Regions from separate parts of the Bacillus sp. J14TS2 genome, predicted to be linked through region 4. Evidence: predicted binding sites of a transcription regulator. Region 4 holds the regulator's gene; each other region holds the start of a gene.
The links. Region 4 encodes Rex, which represses fermentation and respiration genes when NADH is low (regulators of the CRP and FNR family bind a similar motif). Its sites were predicted from a motif close to TTGTGAAATATTTCACAA; they were not measured.
Positions count from the first base shown of each region.

Region 1: a site for Rex is predicted at 5,805-5,822, ahead of KI375_RS11385 (DoxX family membrane protein). Genes of this name have one in related genera too.
Region 2: a site for Rex is predicted at 5,461-5,478, ahead of KI375_RS02250 (cytochrome C oxidase subunit II). Genes of this name have one in related genera too.
Region 3: a site for Rex is predicted at 1,109-1,126, ahead of pflB (formate C-acetyltransferase). Genes of this name have one in related genera too.

Region 1 covers NZ_BORE01000006.1:257,553-265,769, forward strand. Annotated here, with positions in the region: gene KI375_RS11355 (PA2928 family protein) at 37-1,146, opposite strand; gene KI375_RS11360 (S1C family serine protease) at 1,189-2,004, opposite strand; gene KI375_RS11365 (DUF2188 domain-containing protein) at 2,132-2,497, opposite strand; gene KI375_RS11370 (AI-2E family transporter) at 2,564-3,643, opposite strand; gene KI375_RS11375 (hypothetical protein) at 3,946-4,230, shown strand; gene KI375_RS11380 (DinB family protein) at 4,322-4,792, shown strand; gene KI375_RS11385 (DoxX family membrane protein) at 5,271-5,780, opposite strand; purine riboswitch at 6,261-6,361, shown strand; gene KI375_RS11390 (MFS transporter) at 6,442-7,611, shown strand; gene KI375_RS11395 (alpha/beta hydrolase) at 7,667-8,217, opposite strand, start outside.
Region 2 covers NZ_BORE01000001.1:541,459-549,675, reverse strand. Annotated here, with positions in the region: gene ade (adenine deaminase) at 1-1,003, shown strand, start outside; gene KI375_RS02270 (alpha/beta fold hydrolase) at 1,157-2,005, opposite strand; gene KI375_RS02265 (restriction endonuclease) at 2,177-2,824, shown strand; gene KI375_RS02260 (b(o/a)3-type cytochrome-c oxidase subunit 1) at 3,082-4,734, opposite strand; gene KI375_RS02255 (cytochrome c oxidase subunit II) at 4,731-5,204, opposite strand; gene KI375_RS02250 (cytochrome C oxidase subunit II) at 5,279-5,401, opposite strand; gene KI375_RS02245 (Crp/Fnr family transcriptional regulator) at 5,597-6,295, opposite strand; gene KI375_RS02240 (aldo/keto reductase) at 6,572-7,498, opposite strand.
Region 3 covers NZ_BORE01000007.1:207,187-215,403, reverse strand. Annotated here, with positions in the region: gene pflB (formate C-acetyltransferase) at 1-1,057, opposite strand, end outside; gene KI375_RS12755 (metal ABC transporter ATP-binding protein) at 1,582-2,325, shown strand; gene KI375_RS12750 (metal ABC transporter permease) at 2,325-3,194, shown strand; gene KI375_RS12745 (metal ABC transporter substrate-binding protein) at 3,307-4,260, shown strand; gene KI375_RS12740 (hypothetical protein) at 4,673-5,377, opposite strand; gene KI375_RS12735 (DUF2521 family protein) at 5,522-5,959, shown strand; gene cwlD (N-acetylmuramoyl-L-alanine amidase CwlD) at 6,318-7,037, shown strand; gene KI375_RS12725 (Mrp/NBP35 family ATP-binding protein) at 7,337-8,217, shown strand, end outside.
Region 4 covers NZ_BORE01000029.1:7,070-15,286, reverse strand. Annotated here, with positions in the region: gene KI375_RS25935 (sugar phosphate nucleotidyltransferase) at 1-268, shown strand, start outside; gene rfbB (dTDP-glucose 4,6-dehydratase) at 265-1,236, shown strand; gene rfbD (dTDP-4-dehydrorhamnose reductase) at 1,233-2,087, shown strand; gene KI375_RS25920 (dTDP-4-dehydrorhamnose 3,5-epimerase family protein) at 2,080-2,535, shown strand; gene KI375_RS25915 (glycosyltransferase family A protein) at 2,560-3,825, shown strand; gene KI375_RS25910 (ABC-F family ATP-binding cassette domain-containing protein) at 4,256-6,181, opposite strand; gene KI375_RS25905 (redox-sensing transcriptional repressor Rex) at 6,519-7,199, shown strand; gene KI375_RS25900 (twin-arginine translocase TatA/TatE family subunit) at 7,251-7,424, shown strand; gene tatC (twin-arginine translocase subunit TatC) at 7,442-8,191, shown strand.

The DNA of each region.
Region 1 (8,217 bases), on a different contig from region 4:
CTTTTTGTATAATTTTTCAATATAATTTTGGAATGTTTAATTTTGATAGACAGGGATATTCCAACGCAAATGATACCTCAATATTTCTTTTCCCGTCTTTTTATCTAACAATATAAACTCATCACCCGCTTGGATCGCATAATAGCTTTTTAATACTCGAAGCCCAGGAACCTTTTGTTCTGCATTCACAGCACCAATATTTTCTTCAAACAAAATACGGTGTTCGTTCATGTCATAGAGAAATATCATTCGATTTGCACTTTCTCGCTTTGTTTCTTGATATGTAACAATCGCTGTTTTGTCCTGCGGATTCACATCTAACACATGAACTCCTAAATTTTCAAATGATTGAATGGCAGGCTCTGCCAACAGATCGCTCATCAACTCCTCGATCTCTTGATACTCTTCCTTCTCTATATGTGAATCAAAGTCATTCGGCAAATCGGAATCCAAGGAAAAACGCGCAGAAAGGAGATTTTCTGCTTCACTATCTTCGCTTAAATTTTTCCCGTCAAACTGGTAGTACTTTCCGTCAATTCCTTCTAAATAAAGTTTATTTTGCCAGACCATTAGATTGTATGTACCCTGATCAAGAATATCTATTAAACTTTTATGCTTCTGTGCAAATTCCTTCTTGGATAGCTCTTCTTTCCCCGTTTGAATGTTTAAAAGAGATAATTTCCCTACTTCTCCATCCCGATGATGAATAAGAAGCCCTCCCATAAAAGGACCAATGATTGTCTCCTTACCTGAAGACGAGTTCGTCCATTGCTTCTCACCCGATTTTAAATCGATTGCGATAATCTGGTAATGAGAAATGAGCTGAGTAATACCATTAGATGTGCCATTATTTTCAGTCCCTCTAACCATTTGGATAGCAATGTTTTGCGAATCATCTGCATAAACTGGTGATACAGCATTAATTGGAAAGCTTCGGCCAGCGAGCCCGAATACAATCATCACAAAACTACTGAAAAAAGCATACGAAATAAAGGCAATTACAAAAGCACCAACACGTCGATGTTTAAACATAATAAATAATAATAGTAGAATTCCTACACCTATCACGATCGCTAAAGTAATATCGTGACGAAGCCACCCATTAAAGCGCCACGAATAAAAATATCGTTGAAAAAAATTCTCCAATCCCATTCCTCCCGCTATATTCTTACAATCAAAGCTTCCTCTTTACTGAGTAACAGCCTGATACAATTCGATTGGAATAAATAAGCCCACTTTTCCATATTCGGAAGGCTCCATTGTCGCAAAGATCACCCCTATTACTTCTCCCTTCTCATTCAGGACTGGACTCCCACTGTTTCCTCGATAAACCGGAGCCTTGATCATCACGACTTCCTCTTCCCAATCTGGTAATTTGGTCGAATCGATAATCTTTCCTTCATTGACAATCCCATGGAAACGAAGTGGGTTCCCAATGAACGTAACTGGCTCCTCTTGATACCATCTTGCTTGTTCAGCTACTTTTAAATATGGCAATGATGTGCCCTCCACCTTTAATAAAGCAAGATCAATTTCTGGGTGAATGTCTGTGACCTTCGCTTGGAATATACCATTTTCTGGAAAAGCAACTGTCACTTCCTCGTTTCCTTCAATTACATGATAATTGGTCAAAATCTCCCCATCACTTGAGATGGAAAATCCTGTTCCTTTGCTTTCTTCCGTTGTAACAGTGACAACTGATTTTTTATACATCTGAATCTGTTCATCCTGTGATAATCTTGCTGATACGCGCAAAAATTCTAAAGCTGGGATGGAATATGTTTGAAAGACAAACGAAAATGTACTTAATAGAAAAACAACGACAATAAGTGTCAATACCCATTTATGTATACGCCGAGTAGGTGGGGGATGTTTGTTTTCTTGCTCTTCTTCTAAAAGAACCTCGCGCTGGGCCTCGCGGATCAGTTCAGCCATTTCCTCTTCATCAATGTCTTCTATTAAATGGCGATCCGGACCGTCAACCTTTTTTTCTTCCTCCTCCATCTAGTTCCACATCCTCATTTTATTGATCCATCATTCATTTGTAGTCTTCTATTTCTAACATTCTTCCATTATTAATGAAGCCCCTCTACAATTTATTTGGTAGAGGGGCTTCTTAAAGCTGAATGGATCACTTATACAAAGTATCTTCTAATGAACCATCTGCACGGTAAATAAAAAGAATGCCATCATGGTCCGTAACATAAGGTTTCGCTTTATCAAGCAAATCTTCCTTATTATCTTCTTTAAAAATGGCTTGTTTCTTCCCTGCCTGTAGCAGTTTCCATGAATCGCCCTCATTTTTTACCTTATAATGAACCCGATTTTTGGCATCATCTTCATAATATTCACGTGCTTGTGTCAAGCCAATTGAAATCGCTCGTCCTTCTTCATAATTTTCTCGCAAAAGAGCATTGCCAATTTCAATCGCTTTATTACGTACCTTGGCAGTTTCATTTTTAAAAGCTGCTGGATAATCACTTTTTGTCCACGGCATATGAATTCCTCCTTAAGTTTTTCATATCCCAATTGGACTTTTTCAAACCTCCTATTTCCTTAAATTCTATACATCTTTCGTGGCTGCACTCTTTATTTTAATACGCTGTTCGTAAACATTGTAAATCACTACTTTAGCAACAGCATAGACCGGGATGGCAACGATGATCCCAAGAAAACCGGCAATATTTCCTGCTGCCAAAATAATCGTAATTACGGTTAATGGATGAATATCAAGCGTTTTTCCCATCACATTTGGTGTAATAAAGTTACTATCCGTTTGTTGTGCCACTAAGGTAACAATCGCGACGCCGATCACTAACTTTGGATCCTGCAAATATGCGATGATCAGAGCTGGTGTTACAGCGATCCATGGCCCAACGAAAGGGATCAGATTCATGAACAAGGCGAAAATGGCAAGCAGCAAGGCATATGGCACGCCTAAAATCATGTAACCGATCCAGATTAAGGCGGCTAAAATTGTACTGATCAAAAGTTGCCCTTGTATATACGAACGCAACACCTTATCAATATCACCTATCGTTTTTTTAATCCATACTCGCCTTTCCCCGGAAAAGAAATTATAAATAATCGGCGCGAATTTCTCATGATCTTTTAACATAAAGATATAGAAAAATGGAACTAATATCAGCAAGAACATCGCCTGGAAGAACGATTGTAAAAATTGGACAATCCATATTCCAAATTTCATTGCAACAGATTGAAGGGAATTTGCTGCACTATTGATCGATTCCTGCAAGTTTTCAGGCAAATTATCCTTTTCCTGTAAAAGCTTGTCTTTTATGTCATCTAGTTCTTTTGTAATTATAGGAGCATTGTCAACTAAAGCATTGACTTGCTTTGTGATCGGCGGACCAATGATTGCCACGAAAAGCCAAATAAGTAAAACAAGACCAACCAAAATAATGATGATACTACCCCAACGTGGAACTTTCCGCTTTTCCAAAAATCGTTGAACAGGTTCTGTCATGTAATACAATACGCCGCCCAGTAATAGGGGCAGGATAATCGCTTTAACAATAATCACGACAGGTGAAAAGATAAAGCTGATTTCCATGAAATATTTAATGATTAGAATCGCTAATAATATACCGACCCCTACTTGAAACCATAGCTTCTTTGTCAAATCCTCACTTCCTCATGCGAAAATAATACTCTAAGTATACGTTTAATTACGGACCATGTCGAAGAAAAGTTTCAAACTAATAATGGATTACATTGGATAATGTGAGAAATCACGATGTCTTTTTTCCTTACAAATTGCTCCCCAGAAAAACGAGCTGTTTTTTCCTTTTCCATTCTCCTGTTCAAAAGACGACCAATCTTGACTCTTTTGTAAAGAAAAAAGGACAATTCGTCACTGTTCTTTTTTTCATCGTTACCACATATTTCTTATTAATGCATCCTTTTATCATAAGGAGTGACACCATGAATCTACAACATGCTGAAATGTCTTTTAAGGAAATAAAATTATATTTGTTGGGGATTGTTGTCATCATTAGTCTATTCCTTCTGTCAATTATTTTCGGCGATTTCACCACGGCCCTGCTGCTTTTACAATATCGTTTGACCATGCTGGTTGTTGGAACTGTCTACTTTGTCGGCGTATATCTGTACTATACGCGCATTTCGAAGATTTCTGCTGCCATGATGCAAGATCGAATGAATGATGTCATTGTTATTTTATTAAATGGCAAGGAGTACAGGAGATAAGAGTTGACTTTGGAGGTTCTCTTATTTGAATACAGTCTCTCTCATTCGTTATAATTAAAGATGATTATAGTAAATGAAGGGTGTGTTCAAATTGTATCGAAAAGTGGAAGATTTTATCGAAGACTGGTCCGCTTCAGCGGAAGGCACATTAGCAGTAATGAAGGCCATGACGAACGATAAGCTAGACCAAGCGATTGTAGAAGGTCATAATTCTCTTGGATGGCTAGCTTGGCACCTAGTTGGTGCAGCAGGGGCGTTCGGCCATTTTGCTGGCCTTCAAATTGAAGCTCCATCATCTGATCAACCAACACCCAAAGATGTTGCTGAAATAGTGGAAGCTTATGAAAAAGTGATGCAATCGTATAAAAATGAGGGACCGAAATTAACAGATGAGTCCTTATTAGAGGAAGTAACTGGCTTTGGTGGTCCTGTACCGCGCGGCAAATTATTACGCGCTCTTATTGATCATCAAACCCATCATCGTGGTCAAATGACCGTATTGCTTCGCCAGGCCGGATTAACGGTCCCAGGTATAATGGGACCAACAAAAGAAATGCAATAAGGAACTGGATGGAGAACAAAAGCGCAAGCGCCCGTTTAGCGACGTACAAACTTTTTAAGCTTCTGACGAGATAAAGGATACACGGCGAAGCATGAGCCGATGTTGACTTATCGTAGGAAGAAGCTGAAAGTTTGCTAGTTGCTGGGCGCTGGAGCTAGATGACAAAACTCAAAATTACAACTTATCCACAAGCCAAGAATTTTATAGTTTCCTTAACAACAAGAAAAGCGCAAGGCGCCCGCCTATCGTCGACAAGCAAATGTTCTGAGACAAAGAAAGGCGTTCTTTGCCTTTCATTGGCTCAGGTTATTATGCAGAACATCGGCTAAGTTCGCGCCGTCCTGGCGCAACGCCGATGGACTCGCTCCTGCGAGCCTCGAGACGATGGTGCCTGGAGCTGGATCAAGCACTAACCAAAATTTATATTTTCCTATCCTGGGATAAAAGGGTAAGCTTTTATCAGCTTTCCCTTTTTAGATTATTGTGTAGCAACCCTTCGGAACTTTTTAAAGATATTTTTGTCTTTCAAGTTTCTGATCGTAGCTGGAACTAAGAAGCGGTCAACTCCGTAATATACTGTTCCATTGATGACAAATAAGAGAATGATAGCTACGGCAAGTAAGATTGGATTTGTGCTAATCGTTCCTGCAAGTAGGAAGTTCAAGTTCATGAATGCTCCTGCAATCAGAGCTGGGATTGTCAATGCGCCGACAATTAATCCAAGACCAACGAGTATTTCCCCTGCTGGGATCAAGATGTTGATAATCTTCACATTTGGAAGGGCAACATGTTCAAGGAAAGCGGCATACCATCCTTGGACAACTGGGGCTTCTCCTCCCGCCTTTGCAACTGCTCCTTGTATAAATCCGCCTGCATCAAATGCGCCTAATTTATGCCAACCTGCTTCTAACCATTGAACACCTAACCAAATTCTTAATGCGGCCCATACAATTGCTACCCAACGATTTTCATACCATTTATTCATCATAATCACTCCTGTTTATTTTATCGTTTGTGAAATCATTCACATAAAAGTGTAAAAAATATAAGTGCACTGTATTGAAGGGTTACTATTTTTATTTTTGTTTGTGAATACTTTCACTAACTTTCTACACTCTTAATATACTACGTTTTCGCCAATTACGCAAGGGGATTTCATAACAGACACAACATTGACACTTTTCTATTAAACTTGCGAATTTCTCGAGAACATGTTATATTGCTATTTGGAATTTCGAATAAAAATAAAGTGAAACTTCATTCAGTGGGATTCATTCCCCACTGATTTCAGAGGATCAAAGGCTAAAATCGCGCCATCCTGTCGCTTCGTCTGCACTAGTACATCCTATACGTCGCTACGCCTTTGTGACCAACATCCTGTTGGTCTGAACCAATCGGGGATTTACTGGCAGTTGTCCCCCACTTACAATTCTCGTTTTCACCCCGAATTCTTGAAGTGGGGGTCTTACTGCCAGTTAATTCGGATAAATGTATAACCTCAATAATATGGTTTGAGGGTCTCTACCAGGAACCAATTAAATCCTGACTACAAATTTATTCTTTTGTAGTCGGGATTTTTTCTATATTTATAGCTGTTTAAACGAAAGGGAGTCTCGCAGATATACATAAGGGACCTTGGAGGTATGAATATGAATTTTAAAGTATTTATCCTTGCCATATCGACGATTATTGTTGGATTGGTGGAATTAATTGTAGGTGGAATCTTACCCATTATGGCTGATGATTTGCATGTCACGATTGGAACCGCAGGGCAACTAATTACTATTTATGCACTTGTATATGCCATTGCTGGCCCAGTTCTTCTATCTTTAACAGCAAAAATGGAACGCAAAAAATTATATTTGATCACCTTATTTATCTTTTTCATAGGAAATATCATCACCTATTTCAGCCCCAATTTTACATTCATTATGATCGCCAGAGTACTTACAGCGATGAGTGCGTCTTTAGTGATCGTTTTATCTTTAACGATTACCTCAAAGATTGTGGAACCCAGACATAGGGCAAAGGCATTAGGAGTCATTTATATGGGAATCAGTTCTTCCTTAGTACTTGGTGTACCAATCGGCATTGTCATCACAAATGCTCTGGGATGGAGAACCGTTTTTCTCGGAATCGCCATTCTTACAATTGGCTCGTTTATTCTTATTTATATGTTTTTGGAGAAAATCCCTCCCGAGAATATCCAGCCTTTATCGATACAAATGAAAGCACTAGCCAACAAAAAAATTGCAGGCGCCCATTTGGCTACCATGTTTATGTTAGCTGGACATTACACGATATATGCGTACTTTACGCCTTTTTTAGAAACCACTTTACATTTAAATCAAAACTGGGTAAGCATTTGTTATTTTCTTTTTGGAATTTCTGCTGTAGGTGGCGGGGCATTTGGAGGTGGACTTGCTGACCGAATCGGCTCACAGAAAAGCATCTTAATGATCCTTGGTGCTTTTGCTTTAGTCCTATTTGTTCTTCCCTATTCCACTTTTTCCTTCCCTGTATTCTTGGTGACCATGATGATCTGGGGAGCATTAAGTTGGAGTCTTGCTCCACCACAACAGGATTATATTATTCGCACAGATCCACACACATCTGATATTCATCAAAGCTTTAATAACTCTGCATTGCAAATCGGTATTGCCTTAGGATCGGGTATTGGCGGCTTAGTCATGGAGCATACGGAATCCGTTACCCGGACTGCTGCCGTTGGTTCAGGGGTAGTAATCATTGCCTTTATCTGTGCCATTATTTCTTTGAAAATCCCAGCACAACTTCATCAAACCGAAACAACAAACTAGATAAGCAGTCGTCTCAACTACAAAAAATGCAAAGGAATGTAGCTCTCCTTTGCATTTATTCGATATAATTGAATAAAAAGTCGCTTAACCGCTCTTTATAAACCGCTTTTTCTAATACAAATGATTCACCATGATTGGCCCCATCCACAAGCATAAGCTCCGCCTCACTATTCGTAGATTCATAAAGTTCTTGTGCTAGTTTCGTAGGAACAAAGGTATCACCCTTCCCATGTATATAAAGAATTGGGATATCTGTCACCTCTACTTCTTTTCGCGCATCCGCCTCCCTTAGCCAATAACCAGCCTTTATCTTAGTAACAAGACTTGTACTGTCCAAAATCGGGAATGCAGGTAGCTTAAACATACGCTTCATCTGGTAGGCAAACAAGTCATAAACAGATGTATACGCACTATCTGCCACGATGGCTTTCACTTGATCAGGCAGCTCTTTTTCTCCACTTGCCATTAGCACTGTTGCAGCGCCCATGGACAAACCATGGTAGACAACCTGCGTATCATTTCCTAATTTATTGACTAAAAGATTCGTCCAATCAATCAGATCGAGACGATCAGGCCAACCAAACCCATAATAATCACCTTCACTAT
Region 2 (8,217 bases), on a different contig from region 4:
AGAAGTAATCAAGGTTGTTACAGAGGACCACGTGCAAACACATAATATTAGTTTAGTGACAGATGATGTTTATCCTCAAACGCTTGTTGAAAAAGGCCATCTTAACCATGTGGTTCGTCGAGCAATCGAAGAAGGGGTAGACCCTGTTACAGCGATTCAAATGGGAACAATTAACGTAGCTCGTTATTATAATATGGAGCGCGACTTAGGCTCGATTGCACCTGGAAAGGTGGCAGATATTTTAATAATCGAGGATATTCGAGAATTGGAGCCATTTACGGTGATTGCGGATGGAGAAGTGATCTATCAAGATCAGCAAATGGTAAAAGACTTTCCAACCTTTGTCTATCCAGAGCATATTCGGAATTCCATTCATTTGAAAAGCGACCTAACAGCTGGCGATTTTCAATTAACTAGCAAAGGGAATACAGTCCAAACAAAAGTAAATGTAATTAATGTCATTGAAAATAGTGCTCGTACTGAGAAGATGACCACTACATTAGAGGTTAAAAATGGGATAATCCAGCCTGATCTTGAGCAGGATGTTTTGCAATTAGCATGTATTGAACGTCATCATCAAACAGGGCAAATATCACTTGGCTTCGCGCATGGATTTAAGCTGAAAAAGGGAGCTGTTGCTTCAACGGTTGCTCATGATAGTCATAATTTACTGGTTATGGGGACAAATCCTGAGGACATGGCCTTTGCTGCAAATGAGCTAGCCAAAATCGGTGGTGGAATGATCGTAGTGGAAAACGGCAAGGTATTGGCACAAGTACGTATGCCGATAGCTGGCTTAATGTCTGATCAACCATTAGAGACGGTTGTAAAAGAAGTGAAACAGCTAGAAGCAGCTTGGGAGACATTAGGTTGCCCAATTCATGCTCCATTTATGACCTTTTCTCTCATTGCTTTACCCGTCATACCTGATGTCCGAATTTCTAATCGAGGGCTAGTGGATGTTGCTGAATTTAAAATGATCGATGTAGAAATATTGCATTAAAGTAGAGACGCTTATGAGGATACGTTAAAAGGGCGTGCAAAAGGTTAGTACGTTAACCTCTTGCACGCCCTTTGTTTTGGTCGAGGAAATTATAAAATTCCTGGATCATGGATAAATAACTTACGTTGCGGTTTGGCGGCCAGCCACTATTGTTTACTGAATTGCGGTTTCCCACAGAAAACCGGCAACAAGTTGATCAACCGCATCTATTTCATGTAGACCAGAGTGAGTGGCGTTTATGTTTGTCACAACCTTTTCTGTAAAAAGTTTATGAGGAACCATATTTTGACTAGCAAGAGCGCTGTCTAAAGAAACAACACCATCACCAACCAATGGATCCGCCACAACGCCTGCAATAGAGAGCACTCTCAGATCTTCCGGAAGTAACAAGCTATTCTCCATAAGATTTTGCAAAGCTTCAGAATTTGGCTTTAAATCAATTAAGGCATCCCCATAGTTCTCTTCAAAGTAATTTTCTTTATCAATTCCTAGAAAAGGACTTCCGATCGTAACAAGATTTGAGATTTTCGGGTAAAATTCTTGATCACCCGTTGTTTGCACGTAATTTGTTAAAGCAAGCCCACCCATTGAATGACCGACAACATTGATTTCTTCAATATAATAGCGTTCTTTTAGTTGCTTCATGACTTTTTGAAGCCATTTCGTTTGATCGCTTAATTGTGCTCGATTATTCTCAAAAATCACTTGAATAAAAGGATTTTCGACATTTTTGGGGATGGTCCCTTTAATGGAAACTCGACCATTTTTGTGGACAAAGCATACAAGCGCTCTTGACCCCCACTGTTGTTCTTCCATTCTTTCTAACATCGTTGAAAAGGAGCGCTCACTCCCTTTATACCCATGAAGAAAAAGAGTGGGTACAACAGCAGGAGAGGCGGAAACCTGAATTTGTTCATTTATTAATTTTGGACGTGAAATAAAAAGCCCAATTATTAGTACAATAATAAAAAATAGACTGATACCTGAATACTTTTTTTTCATAAAAATTCCCCCTAAAGCCTATATTCCCATTTTACCATATTTTGTAATAAATTTGGTTTAATTGTTAAAAAATATTTAAAAATATTTCATTTTGGTTACAAATGATACAAACTGTCTTAAGAATAAGGATACCCCAAAAAGGTGATAACTGTTGTAGGGAGGTATTGCCAAATGGTTTACGTAGAGGTTGCGATTGCAGTCCTTTTATTGGTTGCATATATTCACTTTCAGCGTGCTAAGCGGAGAAATCGTTATGAATTAGATTTAATAAATCGTCAACTACATTCAAGTGAAGAGGTAAAATGGACATTAGCTATGGGACTTTATTTAAGATTTAGGCTTGAGGAAGAAAACTCTTCTGGAGAAGAGGAACAGGACGAGGAAGCTGCTCCTCATGACACAAAGCAATTTATTAAGGAGGACCCCCTAATATTTGAAGATTTTGTGGCGGATATTTTTGAAAGAGCAAAAGGGGGAGAAACCGATGTCCTCCCATCTAAACAAGATTTTGGGGTTGATTTTAAGCATAAAACGGATGATGGATTATTTCTTGGCCAGGTGAAATGTTGGAAAGAGGATGTTGATTTTGAACCGATTGCTTTGATCCATTCGAATATGGTAAAAAAGCAAGCAGTAGGCGGATATGTCATCACAACCTCTGCCTTTACGGAAGCAGCCAAAGAATATGCTGAACCGTTGGATATTGAATTAATTAATGGAAGTAAGCTAGTCGAGCTTTGGATGGAAGCTTTACAAAGTAATGAAGAGGAAATTAAAAAGGTCCTTCCGGATGTATATCAAACAGAACCAGAGCAATAATCGTTGTTAAGGAGGAGGCGGGGAAAAGTACTTTTACCAAAGAAGGGTGCAAATACCCCCGCTCCGGAAATATACTTCGCGGCACTCACCTTCCCGCAGAAAGTCTTTGTATATTTCCCCGCTAAGGTAATGTATTGTTCGTCCTTAGCGCTCCTTTTCTAATCCTCTTCAGGTGTGTTTAGCTCTACAGTCATAATGATCATGACTGTAGATACTAATAATAAACCTAATATTGTGACAAACATTTTTATCAACTCCTACCATGTGATTTGTCCTTTTGATCCAGGAGGTGAATGATGGATCATATCCGCAAGCGGGAAGGCATAAGCCATCACAATTAATAACACAGCGATGCCAATCCAAAGCCACCAGTTTTCCAAGAATTTCGGTGTATGGGAAGTGTCACTTTCCGCCAAAGGAAATTCAGTCATATCTGCAGGCTTTTGGGCGGTTGGAGCAAAAAATAACAGGTTACACACAATATAAATAAGCAACATAGCAGATAAAAATAATATGGTGCCCCCAATAGCCATTGTCACATGATTCGATAGAATGCCATCAAACCACTGCATGGCTGTTTGGTGACCGTTGTAACCGGCATAGGCTGTTCTTCTAGGCGCGCCAAGGAGTCCGAGAATATGCTGAGCAGTAGACATCAATAACATGCCAACCGCCCAAGAAATAATTTGGATAAAGGCGAGCTTTTGAATAGACTTTGTTAATTTTCGGCCTGTTAAATGGGGGACCAACCAAAATGTTATTCCCATAAAGGTCATAGCGACGGGCGCCCCAACAGTAATATGGAAGTGTCCAACAATCCAAAGCGTATTATGAACAAGCTCATTTAGTTGAAAGCTTGCATTAATAATTCCCCCGGCACCCCCAGGGATAAAGAATAGCATAGCGATAAAGATCGATGTAAAACGCACATCTTTCCATGGTAACTTCGTGAACCATCCGAAAAGCCCAGAGCCCCCCTTCTTCCTTCCCGAGATCTCAAAGGTGGCAAACATTGAAAATGCAGTCATAAGCGATGGAATAATCACCATAAATGTCAAAATAACTTGAAGAAATTTCCAAAAGCTAGAGATTCCCGGCTCTGTTAATTGGTGATGAAATCCAACTGGAAAGGAAAATAGAATAAAAAGTACAAACGCCAAACGAGCTAAGGAATCACTAAATACTTTCGTTCCTACTAATTTTGGTATCACAACATACCAAGCCATATAAGCAGGCAAAAGCCAAAAGTAAACAAGCGGATGTCCAAAATACCAAAACAGTGAGCGACTTAATTCGACATTGATCGTATCGACCCAACCAAAAGCCCATGGGATGTATTGGAACACAACAGTTGCTACAACACCTAGACAAGCAATAATCCAAAGAATAATCGTTGTAATTGTCATAAAAGCAAAAAGTGGACTTACTTCACCCTTGTGGCTTTTTTTCCAGGCAATGTAGTGGCCAACCAATGCAAAACAACTAATCCAAGTTCCAATGACCCAAAGCGCAAGCCCAATATAAAACCAACCACTTGCTTTTAAAGGTGCATAGAATGTATAGAGCACAGAGGCTTTGCCAGAAATAATCAATAGGGTCGCAAGGATTGTGCCAATCGTGGTGACAATAAATCCTATCCATAAAGTGCGACAAACCTTTGGCCCGAAGTTCCCCAATGACTTGCTCATACCAGAAATAAGAAAAGCGAAAATAAAAAAGGTTGTATAGATAAGTGCTAATAATACACCGTGCGCTGTGAGGATTTGATAATAATCGAGCCAAGATGGTAAGTCCAATGCATCATTACGAACAAAAACTTGTAAAAGACCGCAAAATGTTCCAATAATAAAAGCGATATAAGCAACAATAATATTAGAAATGGCCAGTCTTCGATCTTGAATTCCTATCATGGTTCATACACCTCAATCTCTGTCTGCATAAAATGGTGACCCGTGCCGCAATATTCGTTACAGATCACTAAATAGTTTCCAGGTTCGTCAAAAGTATAACTTTTATGTGTAATGCGTCCAGGCACCACCATCATATTGACCTTTGTTTCTTCAATCGTAAAACTATGAACGACATCCTTACTTGTGGATGTAAAAATAATTTCTTTGTTTACAGGAACACGTATCTTCGCGGGGCTATAGCTAAAAGCTTGAGCGACAATCGCGACTTCATACGTATCCTTATCAATCTGCTTCACACCTGGTTCATCAAATGGAGCTGTTTCATCGACTTTTTCAGGATCAATAATGTCCATTCCACCCGCAGGCGTATGTCCGTGTGCAAAAGCAGTGACACCGACAATGCTTAAAAAAACAATAAGTGATACAATCCCAAAAACAAGCCATATTTTCTCATATTTATGCAAATGCATGATCCCACCTACTTTCTTAATATTTTTAAGACGTTCATTTTCAACAAGCTTATGTCTGGAGGCTAGATTTTGGCTTACCTGGAAACATATAACCCATAAACAGCGATCCACATCACACAAATAATAATGCCGACAACAAATACACTTATAAGTGTTCCTTTTAAATTAGGTCCCGAATGACTCTTTTTTTTGTCCATTTCAATACCTCCATCCATGATCGTTTAGTCTAAATGTAGTTGTAATCGCTATATCCAGTCTGTGATAAAAGTCACAACTTCCTGCCGAGAAGAGAGATTTCATGAAATAGACAAAAAAGCCGACAATCAGGATTTGCTGATTGTCGGACTAGAACATAAGGCACCAATGGCCAATAATGATGAACAGTATCTTAATTAAAAAATATTACAAATCTCAATAGGGCAGTTTTCACAATGAATTTCCTGTTTTAAAAATGAAAGATCATAAATCACAATATGCCCATCAACGATTGCCAACTTTTTCTCCTTTTTTAACTCGTTTAACAGCCGATTGACAACTTCACGCGTCATACCGCAAAAGTTAGCAAGTTCTTGATTTGTCAGGGAGAGGTCAATCATAATTCCATCTTTTTGTTCAATTCCATAGCTATTTGTTAAGCGAATAAGCGTAGAATATAGTGCCCCTTTTTTTCCATGTAAAACCAAGTCGCGAAATTTAGATTGATTTTGCTGGTTTTGTATATTCATTAATTTAAGCATTTCAATACTTAAATGAGGCTGAAGAATCAGTTGTTCTTCCAAATCTTTTTTAGAAATTATTTGGATGGTCCCAGTTTCCAGCATCTTTGCATAGACCGTAAAGGGAGCAGGATCACTGAAGAGAGGGAGCTCACAAATGAAATCTTCAGGTTTACAAATTCGAAAGGTAATTTCACGTCCATCTGGAGTAATTTTGCCGATCTGAACTTTGCCTGATTGGATCATAAAAAGAAAGTCAGCTTGATCACCTTCTTGAAAAGCATATTCTCCCTTCATCAATTTCTTTTCTTGGAGGGCGACAGACTGAAGCATATGAAGTAATGACGGAGAGCAAAGTTGTACTGAACTTAACATGGTGAACACCACCTTTGAATATTCGAAGCGAGTCATCCTTTCTTAATTATACACCTAGGATAAGCGATTTTATAGGAGTTTTCGAAAGTAGGAATGGAGAAGGTCACAATTAGCTGCATGATCTAAAGAGATATAAATTGGTCGAAATTCTTGACTAAATGGTTGAAACTTATGAGTAACGGTCAATGGGTTTGGGAGTTTCTCCTGCTAGAAGTGGGGGATTGTACACAAAAAACTCTCTCCCTGCAAAAACAAGGAAGAGAGTGTGAACAGCACTTAAGGAACGATATGGCCAGCTGCTTTATAAAGGTCATACCATTCTTTTCTTGTTAAATCGATTTCTGAACCAGCGCAGGCATCTTTTATCCGTTGAGGTGTAGTTGTTCCGAGTACAACTTGAATATTAGCTGGATGGCGTGTAATCCAAGCAGCTGCAATGGCGGTATTGGTAACACTATATTTTTCAGCTAATTCATCGATTACCTGATTTAATTTCGGAAACTTTTCTAAATCACCTAGAAATGGCCCTGCAAAGAATCCACTTTGGTATGGAGACCATGCTTGGATTGTGATATCTTTTAAACGACAATACTCTAATGTACTGCTATCACGATTGATCGATTGATCTACAGGCATGTTTAAAGCAATGCCAGAATCAATTAATGCAGACTGAGCAACACTAAGCTGCAATTGGTTTACCACTAATTTATGGGATACATAATTTTGAAGTAACTCAATTTGCGCAGGATTGTGGTTCGACACTCCAAAATAGCGTACTTTACCACTATTATGCAATTGGTCAAAGGCGTCTGCTACTTCCTCGGGTTCCATTAAGGGATCAGGGCGATGTAAGAGTAAAAGATCTAAATAATCGGTTTTTAGTCTTTTTAAAATGCCATTGACGGATTCGAGAATATGTTCTTTGGAAAAGTCAAAATAATTATCCTTACTATTAATTCCACACTTGCTTTGCAAAATCATCTTTTCTCTTATACTTGAATTCATTTGGATGGCATCAGCAAATAAAGTCTCACATTCCCCTCCACCATAAATATCCGCGTGGTCAAAGAAATTAATACCTTCCTCCATAGCTGTGCGAATCAAATGTTCAATCTCAGCTTTTGTTCGTTGGTTGATACGCATATTTCCCATCACAATATTGGAAACGTTTAGACTTGTGCTTTTTATTGGAAAGTATTTCAATTCCTTCTCCTCCTCTACTTTTTCCCGCTTTAACGGGTAGTAATATCCCCACTGATTGAAGTTTCCCCTTTTCCATAATCATACAATACCGATTAGGATGCAAGCGGTCAATGTTTATGTTTTTAAATATCGGGTATTATAAAAAATAGCGTTCAAGTATTTGTTCGTATTATGAAGGATATGGTCGAACTTATGAGGAACCTAACTAATGATATCGGCTCAATCCAAGTATTGGAGTATAATAGAGCGATAAGCCGTATTAAGGGAATTGTAGATCATTTCGTAAAACTATATAATAAAAGACGGTACTTCCATTAGATGTATCTTTATTTGCGCCTGCTAAAGATATGAGGATAACTTGAGCTAAAATAAATATCTTTAATATGTGAGGGAAGCAAGATTATGTAAACGTTTAGGATTTTTAGAACGCTATACTCCGTTCGTCCACTTCTATTAATGAAAATCCTTCAAGCCATCCAACGCTCGGGATAATGGGCTGAAATTCTGTTGAATTCCTTAAACAGTAGTAAAAAATCAAAGAAAGAATGGCTTAATAATGCTTGTGATTTATTTCACAATAGATTGTTTGCTTGCAGAAAACCGATATTTCGCCTCTAAGCAGGGATGCAATATAACCATCGTAGAAAAATACTGAAAAATGAGATAATATCACAAAAAGATGATTAATGCAGTTTTTTAAGAGATAAAAAATATTATGG
Region 3 (8,217 bases), on a different contig from region 4:
GGCCAAGATTCTCTAAAGTATGCAAGAAGCGAAATGAATTTTTCGTGACTAGTGGTACGCCATCAAGGTTGATTCCGCCAATTGATTCTGTTACCCATGTTGGATCCCCACTAAATAACTCATTATAATCAGGAGTTCTTGCAAATTTTACAAGTCGTAGTTTCATTACAAAATGATCAACAAGTTCCTGAGCTTCTCTTTCATTCAACGTTCCGTTCTGCAAATCTCTTTCAAGATAAATATCAAGAAACGTAGAGACACGCCCTAAACTCATGGCAGCACCATTTTGTTCCTTAATCGCAGCTAAATAGGCGAAATATAACCATTGGAAAGCCTCACGTGCATCCTGAGCTGGTTTGGAAATATCAAAACCATAGCTTTGAGCAAGCTCTTTTAATTCTTGCAAAGCCCTAATTTGTTCGGCCGTTTCCTCCCGCTCTCGAATGATTTCTTCTGTCATTGTGCCATCATTAAGCATTAAATCCTTTTGTTTCTCCTGGATGAGGAAATCGACACCGTAAAGGGCAACCCGGCGATAATCACCTATAATTCTCCCACGTCCATATGCATCTGGAAGCCCTGTGATAATGCCCGCTTTTCTAGCCATTCTCATTTCAGGAGTATAAACGTCAAAGACACCTTGATTATGAGTCTTTCTATACGTTGTAAAAGTATCATGGACTTCGTCCGCCACCTTGTAGCCATATGCTTCAGCAGCCGCTTCCGCCATACGAATACCGCCATAAGGCTGGAGAGAACGTTTAAAAGGCTGATCCGTTTGAACGCCTACTACTTTTTCTAAGTCTTTGTTTAAATAACCAGCTCCATGAGAGGTGATAGTTGAGACAATCTGGGTATCCATATCTAGAACGCCGCCATTGTCTCTTTCTTGTTTGGTTAGGTCCATAACCTGATCCCATAGAGTTTCAGTTTCCATTGTCGGCCCCTCTAGAAAATCGCCATTGCCCTCATATAAATTATAATTAAGCATGATAAAATTTCGAACATCTACTTCTGATTGCCAAGATCCTTCTATAAAATTTTCCCATTGTTCCATTATGAAACCTCCTCAATTTGTGAAATAGTGAGCAAAAAAGGGAAGAAATGTTTGTGAAACATTGAACAATTGATTCATTTATAGTATACCATATCTTGACGAAAAAAGGGGGAGCATTTATTACATTCCTTATGAAATTTTTTTTTGATGTCTAAGAACTTTTTGGTGCATACCGTAGTCTTAAAAGCATTTAATTTTAAATGATTTAATAAAAAATTATGAAATGGGGTTTACAAATAAGGGGAGAGAGCGTATAGTATAATTAAAATTTGGACTAGGGAAACTTATTGTCATATAACTAACAAATGAGGATTCACCCAATAAAATATATATAGGAATGATCAAGAGGTGAGCGTGATGGAAACAGCAGTAAGGAAATCCATATAGATGAATAACAACTTGGGTTAAAGCTGAGTGACAATCATATATAAATACATTTTAAAATCATTTCAGAAAAATGTTAGATGAATCATACGAAAACAGAAGTATGAAGATAGGCTAACTTATAGAGGGAGTGCATAGACATGACGTCTGCCTTAAAAGTAAAAAAGTTATTCGTTTCTTATCACGGGACGGAAGCTTTACATGATATCAGCTTCACTGTTGAGAAGGGAAAATTAGTTGGAATTATCGGGCCTAATGGAGCAGGGAAATCAACGCTCCTTAAATCTATGCTTGAATTAATTTCTAAAGATTATGGAGAGGTCGAAGTATTTGGCCAACCGATAAAAGCCGTTCGGAAAAGAATAACGTATGTTCCGCAACGCTCAGATATTGATTGGACATTTCCTATTAATGTGATTGATACGGTCCTTCTCGGCACTTATCCAGAACTAGGAGTTATTCGTCGTCCGAGGAGAAAACACAAAGATTGGGCGTATGAATGTCTTGAAAAAGTGGGAATGGAAAAATACAGTAACCGCCAAATTGGAGAACTTTCGGGGGGACAGCAGCAACGTGTTTTCATGGCAAGAGCACTTGCTCAGAAAGCCGACTTGTTTTGTTTAGATGAGCCATTTGTTGGAATTGATGCAACAAGCGAAGAAACAATCGTGAATATATTAAAGGATTTAAAGAATGAGGGGAAAACCGTGCTTGTCGTCCATCATGATTTAAATAAAGCTTCCACTTATTTCGATGATGTCATCTTATTAAACAAGGAATTGATTAAAGATGGGCCTGTAGAAGAAGTGTTACGTCCAGAAATAATGATGAAGGCATATCAATCACAGCTGCCTTTCTTATCTGCGGAAGGGGTGACAGTCTGATGGAATTTATACACGCCGTGTTTGAATATGGTTTTTTGCAAAAGGCATTATTAACTTCAATTATGGTAGGGATTATAAGTGGAGTGATTGGAAGCTTTATTGTTTTGAGAGGAATGGCCTTGATGGGAGATGCTATCTCACATGCTGTATTACCAGGTGTAGCGATTTCCTATATGTTAGGTGTTAACTTTTTCTATGGAGCAGTTATTACAGGCATACTCGCGGCTCTAGGGATCGGTTTTGTTAATAGTAATAGCAATATAAAGAATGATTCATCGATTGGGATTGTCTTTACCGCCTTCTTTGCTCTGGGGATTGTGCTAATAACCTCCTTAACAAGTTCGACAGATCTATATCATATTTTGTTTGGTAATGTATTGGCCGTCCGTTCTTCTGATATGTGGCTAACATTAATCATTGGGATTATTATACTAGCTTGCGTGTATCTATTTTATAAAGAACTTTTAATAAGTTCGTTTGATCCAACCATGTCGGCAACATATGGGTTACCAAACCAATTTATCCATTATTTTTTAATGACTTTGTTAACCTTAGTGACAGTTGCTTCATTGCAAACAGTGGGAGTTATTTTAGTTGTTGCCATGTTAATTACACCTGCTTCAACAGCCTATCTTTTAACTAACCGGCTGTCGACGATGATCTTTTTAGCAATGGGCTTTGGGGTAATTGCAGCTATTGTTGGTTTATACCTAAGCTTTATACACAATTTATCTTCAGGTGGTTCGATTGTTCTAGTTTCAGCAGCATTATTTGTCATCGTTTTTATCATATCACCCAAACATGGAGTGCTATTTAAGAAGCTGGCAAGCAATAGAAAAAGAAATGAAGTTCGAATGAATAATGGGTAACATGGCATCCTAAGCATTCGTTACTTTAGAAAGCAAGAGGAAGATCTACATGAACTGACTTTTACCCATTCAAAGGGAGAAGAAATATTAGGGGAAATGAGGAGATAATTCAATGAAGAATGTTTTTAAACTAGGGATTACAGCGTTAATGGCACTATTGTTGATAGTGGGTTGTTCATCTAACGACACTGGTGCAAACGATGGATCGGATACTGGAGATACTGCAGATTCATTAAAGGTGGTTACCACCTATTCAATCCTTTACGATATGGTACAGGAAGTAGGCGGCGATCGTGTTGACGTATACTCTATTGTTCCGATTGGGCAGGATCCACATGAGTATGATCCACTACCTGAAGATGTTAAACAGACTGCAGACGCGGATATGGTTTTTTATAACGGTTTAAACCTTGAGGAAGGGAATGGATGGTTTGACCGATTACTTGAAACAACGGATAAGGATGGGGATGATTCCTCAGTCTATGTTCTCAGCGAAGGAGTCGAACCGAAATATTTAACGACTGAAGGACAAGAAAATGAACAGGATCCTCATGCTTGGCTAAATATTGAAAATGGAATTAAATATGTAGAAAATGCCCGAGACATGTTGATAAAAGAAGATCCAGAAGGTGAAAGCTATTATACGGAAAACGCGGATAAATATATTGAGGAATTGCGAAAATTACACGATGAAGCCATCGAACGCTTTGAGGGCCTTCCTGATGAACGTAAAGCATTTGTAACAAGTGAAGGAGCCTTCAAATATTTTGCTGACGCATATGGTCTCAATGGGGAATACATTTGGGAAATCAATACAGAGGATGAAGGTACGCCGGACCAAATGAAACGAATTACTGACATTGTCAAAGAGCAAAACATCCCTGCTTTATTTGTAGAAACTAGCGTTGATCCTCGAAGCATGGAGGCTCTTGCGGATGAAACAGGAAAAGAAATAAAAGGAAATCTGTTTACGGATTCTTTAGGTGAAGCCGGTGAAGATGGGGACACTTATTATAAAATGATGGAATGGAATTTTGATACCATTTATGATGGGGTAAAGGAATAGTTGCTAAAATGGAGAAGCGAACAAGGGGTTTGTAGATCTTAATGTATCTCTGAGCTATAAACAACTCTAATAAAAAAGGGCTCTCGTATCATAGTGATATGAGGGTTCTTTTTTAAAAGATAAGAAAGCCTAGCCTTAAGATTGCCCTAAGGCTAGGCAGTTGTTGTCTAGCTGCAGGCGCCATCGGCTCGAGGCTCGCAGGAGCGAGTCCATTGGTGTTGCGACGTACAGGATGTACTAGTGCAGACGAAGCGAATTTAGCCGATGTTCTGCATAATAACCTGAGCCACTGAAAGGCAAAGAACGCCTTTCTTTTCTTGACTCAGAACATTTGCTTGTCGCCGATAGGCGGGCGCCTTGCGCTTTTCTTATAATGCTGTCCATATACTAGTAAACCTTTATGTAATCGATTTTATTCAAGGTGTCTTTCGTCCACCTCTTCTGTCCCCACAAGAAATTCTTCAATCTCTTTTGATAAAACATGATGGTTCTTATCAAAGTAATTTTCGCCATTAAAATAAATTGCATGCTTCTCTGCAATGGGAGAAGTCGAATACAAGATAAAAGTGAACGCTTTTGATTGCGGATCTTCTTCCTGATAAACAATGGTGTCATCTGTTTGGTTTGATTGTAAGATAGCAATTAATGTTTGTAATTCCTCGCTTTGTTCAATTAACTTTTTAAAAAGAAACTGATTGTAATCAACCTCTTCATAAACCTCTATTTTTTTAAACGCTGGCGGATCACCTTGTTCAAGTATACGTTTATCTGGCACGTATCCTTCCTTCACATAGATCTTAAATCCATTAATGTTATTCGAATCTTTAACCGCGATCAGGTGAGAATGATTAATAACGGAGTATAATTTCGTTCCTGCTTTTAAATAGGCTGCATCACCATTTTTAGGAGTGTATTTTGTGTTTTTAACATGGTCTTTTAACTTTTTCTTAATTTCCCCAATTGGCTCCCCAATAAAATTGGGATCTGAAATTTCAACATACTGAGTTGCTAGGTATTGATTACCTTGAAATTCTAGAAAGTCTGTCCACTCAATATTTGTCTCAGAGCATCCCGCTAATAAGATGAGGATTGTGAATATGAACCATCTCTTCTTCATAGGCAATTCTCCTCCTATTATATAGACGTTTATTTTAAATAAATGTTTCAGATAAATGGAAAAAAACTGCACTTTTTTTTTATGATCAGTTATGTATGACTTTTATTTGAACGTTGAGACTATAAATAGGAGGCTGAATACAACATGAATAATGTCGCATCTTTTTCAGAGAAAAAGCGAGAAAAGCAGTTAACTTATGAAAGGAAGTTATTACGCAATCTTTCAATAGATGAATTAAAGAAAAGTGTTCTTCAGCATATAAAAACTGTTGGAGTAGGAATGTTTGGTGACGATGGGGTAGAAGAGGCGTGCTTTGATATTGCCATTGAAGCGTACTTAAACGGAGGCGAATACAGTCGTTTTGTTCTCTATGGGGAAACATTGGAGATGATTAGCAATCGATGTGGAGAAGATCGGGTACATTTTATGAACACCTTATACAATTTTTGGCTTTATTGGGATTATGGGCAAAAGCTTATCGAAGAAAAGTCTACCTATGCTGCTTGTGAACAGTTTATTAATGAGTGGTGGAGGAGAGGCTTTCAGCAAGGGGAGCAGCGTTACAAACTTCGCCTACATTAAAGTTCTAAAAGAGATTCTTGTCCCATAAATTAAAAAAAGAGGATGTTCAAAAAGTCCGGTAAAAATGACACTTCGAGATAAAGGATCTTCGACTAAGCACCGAAACGCCTGTGTCGAACGTCGAAGCCACCACACGCGCGCAAGTTCATTGGCTTGTTTCTCCGCTGCTTTCTTCGTGCGATGCAGGTTCAGGGTAGCTTTCCTCGTGCTCATGTATCAGGATAAGGATCTTCTACTAAATCCGCCCACGCCCTGTGGGCAACGTAGAAGTCAGCACGTCAGCGCCTTTAGCCGACTTGGTCCTTTTTATCATCCTTTTTGAACTTACATTAGGAGAAAGTATGAAGGAGTTTTGGGGATGAGAAAAAGTCTAAAAGTGGCCTTATTTTTTATCGGAGCGGCTGTATTGTTTCTTTTATTGCAATATAAGTTTATACCAAAGGATTCCTTTGATGCTTGGAGCTTACCTTTATCAGGGAAGATTATTTATTTAGATCCAGGCCATGGTGGTCCAGATGGGGGAGCAGGAGATTCAGAAGCATTAGAAAAGGATATTGCATTAGATGTCTCACTGAAACTGCGTGATTACCTTCAAGAGCAGGGCGCTTTAGTATTAATGACAAGGGAAACAGACAATGATCTGGCTGGTAGTGATGTAAAGGGGTATAGCAGGAGAAAAACAGAAGATCTACATCAAAGAGTGAAGCTGGTGAATGAGTCAAAGGCAGATCTTGTCATTAGTATTCATCTGAATGCTATTCCGTCACCACGCTGGAGTGGTGCCCAAACATTTTATACGCCACATTATGCAGCGAATAAACGAGCTGCGACTTTTATCCAAGCCGAATTGGTTGAGACTTTAGAAAATACGGACAGGAAAGCAAAGATCATTGAGAATGTATATTTATTGAAAAAAACTAAAAAGCCAAGTGCATTAGTGGAAATTGGTTTTTTGTCTAATCCAACAGAACGAGAAAATTTACTTTTAGATACGTATCAAGATAAAGTTGCCTTTTCAATCTATAAAGGTATTACTCGCTATTTTACAGAAGAGCCATCCCTTGAATCAGACATGTAAGGATGGAACTAAATTCATTACAACAATCGTCACACGTTTGTGACCACGTCCTGCAGGCCTCGATAAAAATGATACTGCGAGCGAGATAGGGTACCGACACGTTGAACGTTGAAGTCACCACAACACGCGCAAGGATGTACTAGCATTACCGACAGGATGTCAGCATAGTCGCAGACTTGGTCCTTTTTTATGCACCTTTCTTTCTGTTATTTTCCTCTCAAGCGTATAACAATCTGATCAAAGTGAAGTATGTTATACTGAGTGTAGAAAGCGAATCCACAAAAAGGAAGGTGCCAATTTTGGTTACGAACGAGCAAGCTATTGAAATACTGAATAAAATGGAAGATCCATTACTACATAAAACGCTTAAAGAGACAAATGGGATTCTTGAGGTGAAAATCAAAGAAGAGAAATCTCATATTAGTGTAAAAATTGCGCTTGCCAAGACAGGAACGCCTGAACAATTACAATTCCAAATGAAAATTGTGGAGGCTTTGAAAGAGGCAGGTGCAGAAAGTGTTGGCATTCGTTTTGATCAATTAACTGAAGAAGAATTGGACAAGCATCGGGCTGCTGGGGCGATTCCAGGAGAAGAACCTGGAGGATTGCTGTCTCCTAATAGTTCAACAACCTTTATTGCGATCGCGAGTGGGAAAGGCGGAGTTGGAAAGTCAACTGTTTCCGTTAATTTAGCGGTTGCTTTAGCACGTCTCGGGAAAAAGGTTGGTTTAATTGATGCGGATATTTATGGCTTTAGTGTTCCAGATATGATGGGAATCGAAGACCGTCCAAAATTACAGGGAGATCGAATATTACCTGTTGATCGCTTTGGGGTCAAAGTCATATCGATGGCCTTCTTCGTAGAAGACAATGCGCCTGTTATCTGGCGTGGACCTATGTTAGGGAAGATGTTAAATAACTTTTTTACCGAGGTGGAATGGGGAGACCTTGATTATTTACTGTTAGATTTACCACCTGGAACAGGCGATATGGCTTTGGATGTGCACACAATTTTACCAAGCTGTAAGGAGATTATTGTGACAACTCCACATCCTACTGCTGCTTTTGTTGCTGCTAGAGCCGGTGCTATGGCTTTAAAGACAAACCATGAAATTCTTGGCGTGATTGAAAACATGGCCTATTTCGAAAGTAAGGTGACTGGAGAAAAGGAATATGTCTT
Region 4 (8,217 bases):
TATTGAAAAACCGAAGACCTTTATCTCCAACGATATCGTCACTGGTATTTATATGTATGATCCAAAAGTCTTCAAGTATATCCAAGAACTATCACCCTCAGCTCGGGGAGAGTTAGAGATTACTGACGTAAATAATGTCTATATCAAAGATTCTGTTTTACAGTATGATCGTTTGTCAGGTTGGTGGGTAGATGCAGGGACTCATGGCTCTCTCTTTCTTGCTAATCAACTTATCTATGAACAAATAGAGAGAAGGGAAGGTTCATGAAAAAAGCGTTACTTGTTACAGGGGGAGCGGGATTTATTGGCGCAAATTTTATCCATTATTTAATGGAGCAAACGGATTATACCGTCACCAATGTCGATGCACTTACCTATGCCAGCCATCCATTTATGCAATACGCCTTCCCTGATCATCCACAATATCGCTTCATTCAATGTGATTTGACGGATCCAAAGCAGGCTGAAAAAATCTTTGATCAAACCTATGAGGCGATTATCCATTTTGCGGCTGAATCTCATGTGGATCGCAGCATTCAGTCAGCACTCCCGTTTATTGATACGAATATAAAAGGGACGCTCCATCTTTTGGAAGCTGTACGAGAGGGAAAAGCTAAAAAGATGATCCAAATTTCCACAGATGAAGTATACGGAAGTTTGCAGAAAACGGAGCCTGCTTTTACCGAAACGACCCCACTTTCACCGAATAACCCATACTCCGCAAGCAAGGCAGCAGCTGATTTACTTGTCCACGCCTATTACAATACCTTCAATATCCCTGTGATGATCACACGCTGCAGTAATAATTATGGCCCTCTTCAACATGTAGAAAAATTTATCCCAAAAGTGATTACGTCTGCTTTAGCGGGTGAGAAAATTCCGGTCTATGGCGATGGGGGGCAAATTCGCGATTGGTTATTTGTGGAAGACCATTGTCGAGCGATCCATGCGGTTCTTGAAAAGGGACAAATAGGATCTGTCTATAATATTGGCGGGGATGAAGAACAGACCAATCTAGCCGTTGTCGAAAAGATTATCGACTATCTTGGGGCAGACCCAAATTTAATTACCTTTGTCGAAGATCGATTAGGTCATGATCGTCGTTATTCTATCGATTATGGAAAAATCAAAAAAGAATTGAATTGGCAGCCGCAGGTGGATTTTACAGAGGGATTAAAACGTACTGTCCAATGGTATGTGGAAAGGCTCCAGAAAAACAAGCGTGATACTCAATGAAAATATTAATCACAGGAGCGAAAGGACAATTGGGGACAGATCTCGTTGAGATATTTTCTGACGATCCATATGTTGAACTATTTCCATATAGTAAAGCGGAGCTAGATATCACGGATGAAGCAAAAGTCAATGAAGTGATAAAGGGAATAGAGCCTGATTTAATCATCCATACAGCCGCATATACAGCAGTAGATGAGTGTGAAACGAATTGGAAAACAGCTTTTAACGTCAACAGCTTTGGAACGTATTACATGGCTAAAGCAGCAAAGAATGTGGGCGCTGCGATGATGTATATTAGCACAGACTTTATTTTTAGTGGGGAGAAGCGGCAACCCTATACCAGCGCTGATGCACCAGATCCTTTATCGATCTACGGGGCGAGTAAATTACTTGGAGAACGTTTTGTACAACAGCTTGTAAAGGAATTTTATATTGTCCGCACCTCATGGGTATATGGAGAAAACGGAAAAAACTTCGTCAAAACAATGCTTCGTTTAGCGGAAAATGAACAGACATTTTACGTAGTTGAGGACCAAATAGGGTCTCCTACCTATACGAAGGATTTGGCCACTGCCATTCAACAATTGATCGGCAAGCCCTATGGCATCTATCATATCTCGAATCAGGGGGTCTGTAGCTGGTTTGAATTTGCTCAAGCGATATTAAAACTAGCGGGTTATCAGGAAGAGTTTGTAAAACCAATCTCGACTGAAGAATATGGCACAATCGCGCAAAGACCCGCATTTTCTGTTTTAAGCAAGGAATCAATTGAAAATGAAGGGATCACCATAAGACATTGGCAAGTCGCACTTGAAGAATTTCTGGAAAGGAAGGATGGAAAATATGATTGATGACGTGATTATAAAAAGGATTGTGAAGCATCATGATGATCGTGGCTTTTTTGCTGAATTGGTGCGCGATGATGAGCATATTTTAGAACGGTTTGGTCAAGCGTCTTGGTCGATGAGCTATCCAGGCGTTATTAAGGCCTTTCATTACCATGAAAAGCAAGATGATCTTTGGTTTTTCCCAGCCGGTCATGCACAAGTCGTACTTTATGATTTGCGTAAAGATTCAAGTACAATGGGGAAAACCAATGTATTTTACATGGGGGAGGATAATCCGATTCTGCTTCTTATTCCGAAGGGCGTTGCACATGGATATCGAGTTCTTGGGCAAAAACCTGCGACCATCATTTATTTTACAACTGAATCCTATAATCGCCACAACCCAGATGAAAAAAGAATTTCCTGGGATGATCCTGAGATTGGTTTTCAGTGGGAAACTGAAAATCGTTAAGCCAAACTTTTCTGCTGTAAGGGGGTGTCTTTTATAGAAACGAAGGTATCGGTCATTTTAACAAGCTATAATAAGCCAAAATTGCTTGAAAAGGCGATTGAGAGTGTGCTAAAGCAAACCATGCCAGATTGGGAATTATGGATTATGGACGATCATTCGAATGCTGAAACGGTTCAAACGATCGAGCGCCATCTAGAAGATCCGCGGATCCAATATCGAAATAGTGAGATTGAGGATAAGGAGCGGCATCAGTCGACAAGGTATGCGACGATGATTAACAAGGCGATTCCCCTTTCAAAAGGAAGGTATCTCACATACCTAACAGATGATACGGTTTACGCACCAGATCGTCTTGAAGAAATGGTCGCCTATTTAGAAAAAAATGCTGGCATTGATATTGTATATTCAGCTCAACAAGTAAAAGTCGTGAATGAACAGATGGTTTGTCTGAAGGAATATACAAGGGAAGCCAATGTGATCCTTGTTCAGGCGGCTGATAAAGTTGATCATTGCTCCGTCATGCACAGGCGGGAAATTCTTCAGCAAGTTTGGGAGCAATTTGGCAGCTATTGGGATGATGATCCCCAACATTGGTGCAGGGGAGATGCGGTATTCTGGAAACGATTGAACACCTTCCAATCGTTTCATCCTCTCTCTAAAGTATTAGATATTACCTATAAAACATCCCAATCAGTCCAATCCTTATTTCGGCATCTTCCGGCTGCACTTCCTAACGGGATTTTAGTGAAGGGGACGAGCGAGAAAGTCTATTTACTAAATAATGGACAAAGAAGGTTAATTAACCCAGCGATGTTTTCCTTCTATAAATATGATCCGAATAAGATTGTCAATATTCCTGATCCATTGCTTTATCGATATGAAGAAGGAATACCGTTTGATAAGGCCTCTTCACTTCCTCCATATCGCCTCTTTCAAGATAAAGATGGAGACGTTTTTTATTTGGAACAGAAGCAAAGGAGAAGAATTACCAATCCACTGCTTTTAATGAAAAATCGTTTTAATCGTCAAGAAATTATTCAAATAGAAGGAGAGAGGTTAAGAGAAGTCCCAATCGGTCCTAATGTGGATAGTCATTTTTCAGAGCCATTATTGGAAAACAAAGTATATAAAAATTACACTCAGTATTGGTTAATGAGCGAATGCGTTCTCTTGCCGATCGATAAAAAAGTATTACAAAGATTGAAGCTTGATCATGACCCAATTGCGATTCCGAGTAATAAAATAAAGAAATGGAAAATTGGCCCACCTATTGTAAGTGGATATCTGTGAGTAACTATTGCGATAATTTACGAAGGATTGTGGATGAAAAATGTGGATAACTAAACTTCCCTTTAAATAAAAGCTTGTAAAACTAGGAATATATTAGTTTTGTGGATAACTATAACGATATCTGTGGATAATGTGCAAAAGTTTAATGAAGCCTTTTATACTCTTGTTGATAATGTGAATAAAGTTGTGGATAATTATTATAGTGTTAAATCAGCAACAACAAAGAGGCTGTCCCCAAAATCGAAAATCTCCAAAAAGGCTCCCTTGCCTCAGGGGTAGCTTCAGCCTCCTCGCTTCGTGGGGGCTGAAGCTGATGCTATTCCCGCAGGCGTGTCGCCGTTTTTGGAGATTTTCTTAGCGGTTAAAAAAGAAGGAGGGATATTTAATTTCTCGCTTCCTTTTTCGTTGCTGAATACTTATTGGACAGCCTCTATTCCAATTGTTCCGCAAGTTCTGTCCACTCTTCTAATAGTTGTTCAATCTCTTGTTTTAATTTTTCACTTTCAGTATTAATAGATAGGACTTGCTCATGATCTTCGAATACATCAGGCAGACATAATTGTTCTTCAAGCTCTGCCACTTTTTCTTCTTTGTCATGCAATTGCTGTTCCAATTCCTCGAGTCTGCGTTTTCTCTGTCTTTCAAGCTTTTTCAATTCCTTTTCTTCTTGAAAAGAGCGTTTGTTTGATTGAACCTTTGGCTCGGCTTGTTGTTGTTCTGCTAATTCCGCTAATTCTTTCATTTCTTGTTTTTTATCCACATAATAATCATAGTCACCTAAATACTCGGTTGTCTCCTCTGTGGATAACTCAATCACTTTTGTTGCAATTCGGTTGATAAAATAACGGTCATGGGAGACAAACAGCAAAGTACCTGGGTAATCCACAAGCGCATTTTCCAATACTTCTTTGCTATCTAAATCCAAATGATTGGTTGGCTCGTCCAATATCAGCACATTTGCCTTTTCTAACATAAGAATGGCAAGGGCAAGGCGAGCTTTTTCTCCTCCACTTAAACTAGAAACAATCTTTTGCACATCATCCCCACTGAACAGGAAGTTTCCGAGCACTGTGCGAAGTTCTTTTTCCTCTTTTAACGGATAATGATCCCATAATTCTTGCAAAACTGTCTTATTGGACGATAATTCCGCTTGTTCCTGATCATAATAACCAATGAGCACATTGGTGCCATAATCAATTTGACCTGAAAGAAGCGGCAGTTTTCGAATAAGTGTTTTAAGCAAGGTCGATTTGCCAACGCCATTTGGTCCAACTAACGCAATACTATCTTGCCGATTCATATGAAAATGAATGTTTTTCGCTAAAGGCTGTTCATTATAGCCAATTGTCGCTTCATTTATTTTTATCACATCATTGCCGCTTGGTCGCTCAATATCAAAATGGAAAGTAGCGGACTGTTCCCCGCCACTAGGACGATCGAGGACCTGCATTTTTTCTAATTGCTTACGCCGGCTTTGCGCCCTTTTCGTTGTCGAGGCTCTTGCTAAATTTCGTTGGATAAAATCCTGCATTTTAGCAATCTCGTCTTGTTGTTTTTCAAAATGTTTCAAATCACGTTCATAGATTTCTGCTTTCTTTGTTAGATATTGACTATAATTCCCATGGTATTTGATCATTTCATGTCTGGATAATTCATACACCTGGTCAACGACTTTATCAAGAAAATAACGGTCATGGGAAACAATTAATATTGCCCCTTCATAGCCTTGCAAATATTGTTCGAGCCAAGATAAGGTCTCGATATCCAAATGGTTGGTTGGCTCGTCCAAAATTAAAATATCTGGTTTCATTAGCAAAAGCTTTGCTAAAGCTAATCTTGTCTTTTGTCCACCGCTTAATGTAGAGATCTTTGTTTGATAATCCGCTTCATAATAGCGCATGCCGTGTAAAACAGAGCGAATATCTGCTTCATATTGATAGCCGCCAGCTGTTTTAAATTTTTCCTGCAAACGGTCATATTCTTGGAAAAGCGAATCAGCGAGCTGGGGGTTTTCGTAATGGGCAGGGTCTGCCATCTTTAATTCTAATTGGCGGATTTCCTTTTCCATTTTTCGAACTTCAGCAAACACCGTTAGCATTTCATCCCAAATGACCTGACTGGATTCTAGTCCCGTGTTTTGTGCTAAATAGCCGATTGTAACGCCTTTTGGACGAACAATTTGTCCAGAATCATAAGAAAGTTGACCTGCAATAATTTTTAAAAGAGTCGACTTTCCTGCACCATTACGCCCTACAAGTGCAACACGATCGCGTGATTTCACTTCTAACTTTATATCCGATAATATGCATTCCGCACCGAAATGCTTTGTAATTTGTTGTAATTGCAATAACATCATCATTATTCACTCCTATGAACAGTTTACAATAAGGAACAGGGCGGGAGCAATCTTTGCTCGTTCAGTATGCTAGCAGAAGGCCAGGAGAATTAGAAAAAGACAGCTTGAAGAAAATAGTGTATGATAATAGGAGAGGTTACTGCGTGAAAAAATGAACAAGTTGATGAAATAGATACACGCATAGCGAACTTGCAGTCCGATATCGTCGACGAATTAAGCTATGAATAGAGGTTTGCTTAGACAAACAGGAAAACTCAGCACACGATATAGAAGATAAAGTTTGGTTAGATACATCCTTTTGAATGGTTGACAATGCTTAAATTAAGGAGGGTGAACGATGAACGTAGAATCAATGAAAATTCCCCAGGCAACGGCAAAACGTTTGCCTCTTTATTATCGTTTTATTAAAAATTTACATGCGTCAGGAAAGCAACGGGTTTCCTCTGCGCAATTAAGTGAAGCTGTGAAGGTGGATTCCGCCACCATTCGCCGTGACTTTTCCTATTTTGGTGCCCTTGGAAAAAAGGGGTATGGTTACAATGTGAATTATTTATTAAATTTCTTTGCGAAAACCCTAGATCAGGACGAGCTAACAAAAGTAGCTTTAGTCGGTGTAGGGAATCTTGGTACAGCCTTTTTGAATTATAACTTTTTAAAAAATAATAATACCAAAATCGCCATGGCCTTTGAGGTCGACCCTGAAAAAATTGGTACAACCATTAGTGATGTACCAATATATGACTTAGCCGAGCTTGAAGAACACTTAAATAAAGAAGCGGTAAGTGCCATTATTTTAACATTGCCTTCTCAAGTAGCTCAGCAAGTGACAGATCGATTGATCAAAACCAATGTAAAGGGAATTTTGAATTTTACTCCAGCTCGATTAACAGTTCCTCCATCTATCCGAGTTCATCATATTGATCTTGCTGTAGAATTGCAGTCACTTATTTACTTTTTGAAAAATTATCCCACCCCTGACACGGAAAATTCACAAGAAATAGAGTCAGAGGATAGATAATTCTCGTCAAATCAGCTAAAATGAGTAATATAAAAGGAGGTGGGCGCAATTATGGTGGGATGGGGAAGTATACTCATCATCGCATTTGTTGCAGTCTTAATATTTGGCCCGAAAAAATTACCAGAGCTTGGAAAGGCAGCAGGTAGTACGTTGCGTGAATTTAAAAATGCAACAAAGGGACTCGCAGAAGATGACGACAAGGACAAGAAAGACGCCGACCGTTGATGGGATGAAAAATTGTGATGAATCAGAATGATAACATGAGCATTCTCGAGCATATAGAGGAATTAAGAAAACGGCTGATGATTATCGTCGTTTTCTTCGTATTGGCTTCACTCATTGGTTTCTTTCTTTCACAGCCGCTCATCCGTTTCCTGCAGGATGCAAGTGCTGTGCAAGAATTAGTGATGAATGCCTTTAAACCAACAGATCCTTTTAAGGTGTATATGCAAATGACCTTTTTGATTGGGATCCTTCTTACTTCGCCTGTCATTTTATATCAGCTATGGGCATTTATTAGTCCTGGACTATTAATGAAAGAAAGAAGGGTCACATTAAGCTATATTCCGGCATCTGTTCTATTATTTTTAGCAGGGATTTCCTTTTCTTATTTTGTCTTATTTCCGTTTGTCATTCAGTTTATGTTCAAACTTTCTGGAAATATGGGGATTGAAACCACGATTGGAATTAATGAATACTTTCAATTCCTATTTCAAATTACCCTCCCATTTGGCATACTCTTTCAATTGCCAGTGGTGATTTTATTTTTAACAAGACTAGGGATTATCACCCCTCAGTACTTATCTAAAATTCGTAAATATGCCTATTTTGTCTTGTTGGTAATTGCTGCTTTTATTACACCACCAGATCTCCTCTCTCATATGATGGTAACCGTACCTTTACTTATTCTTTATGAAATAAGTGTCTGGATTTCCAAAATCGGTTATAGAAAAGCACAAAAAGCCAAGCAAATAGTAGAGCAAGAAGAATAAGGATCAAAGGCTTTATAGTCAAGCCT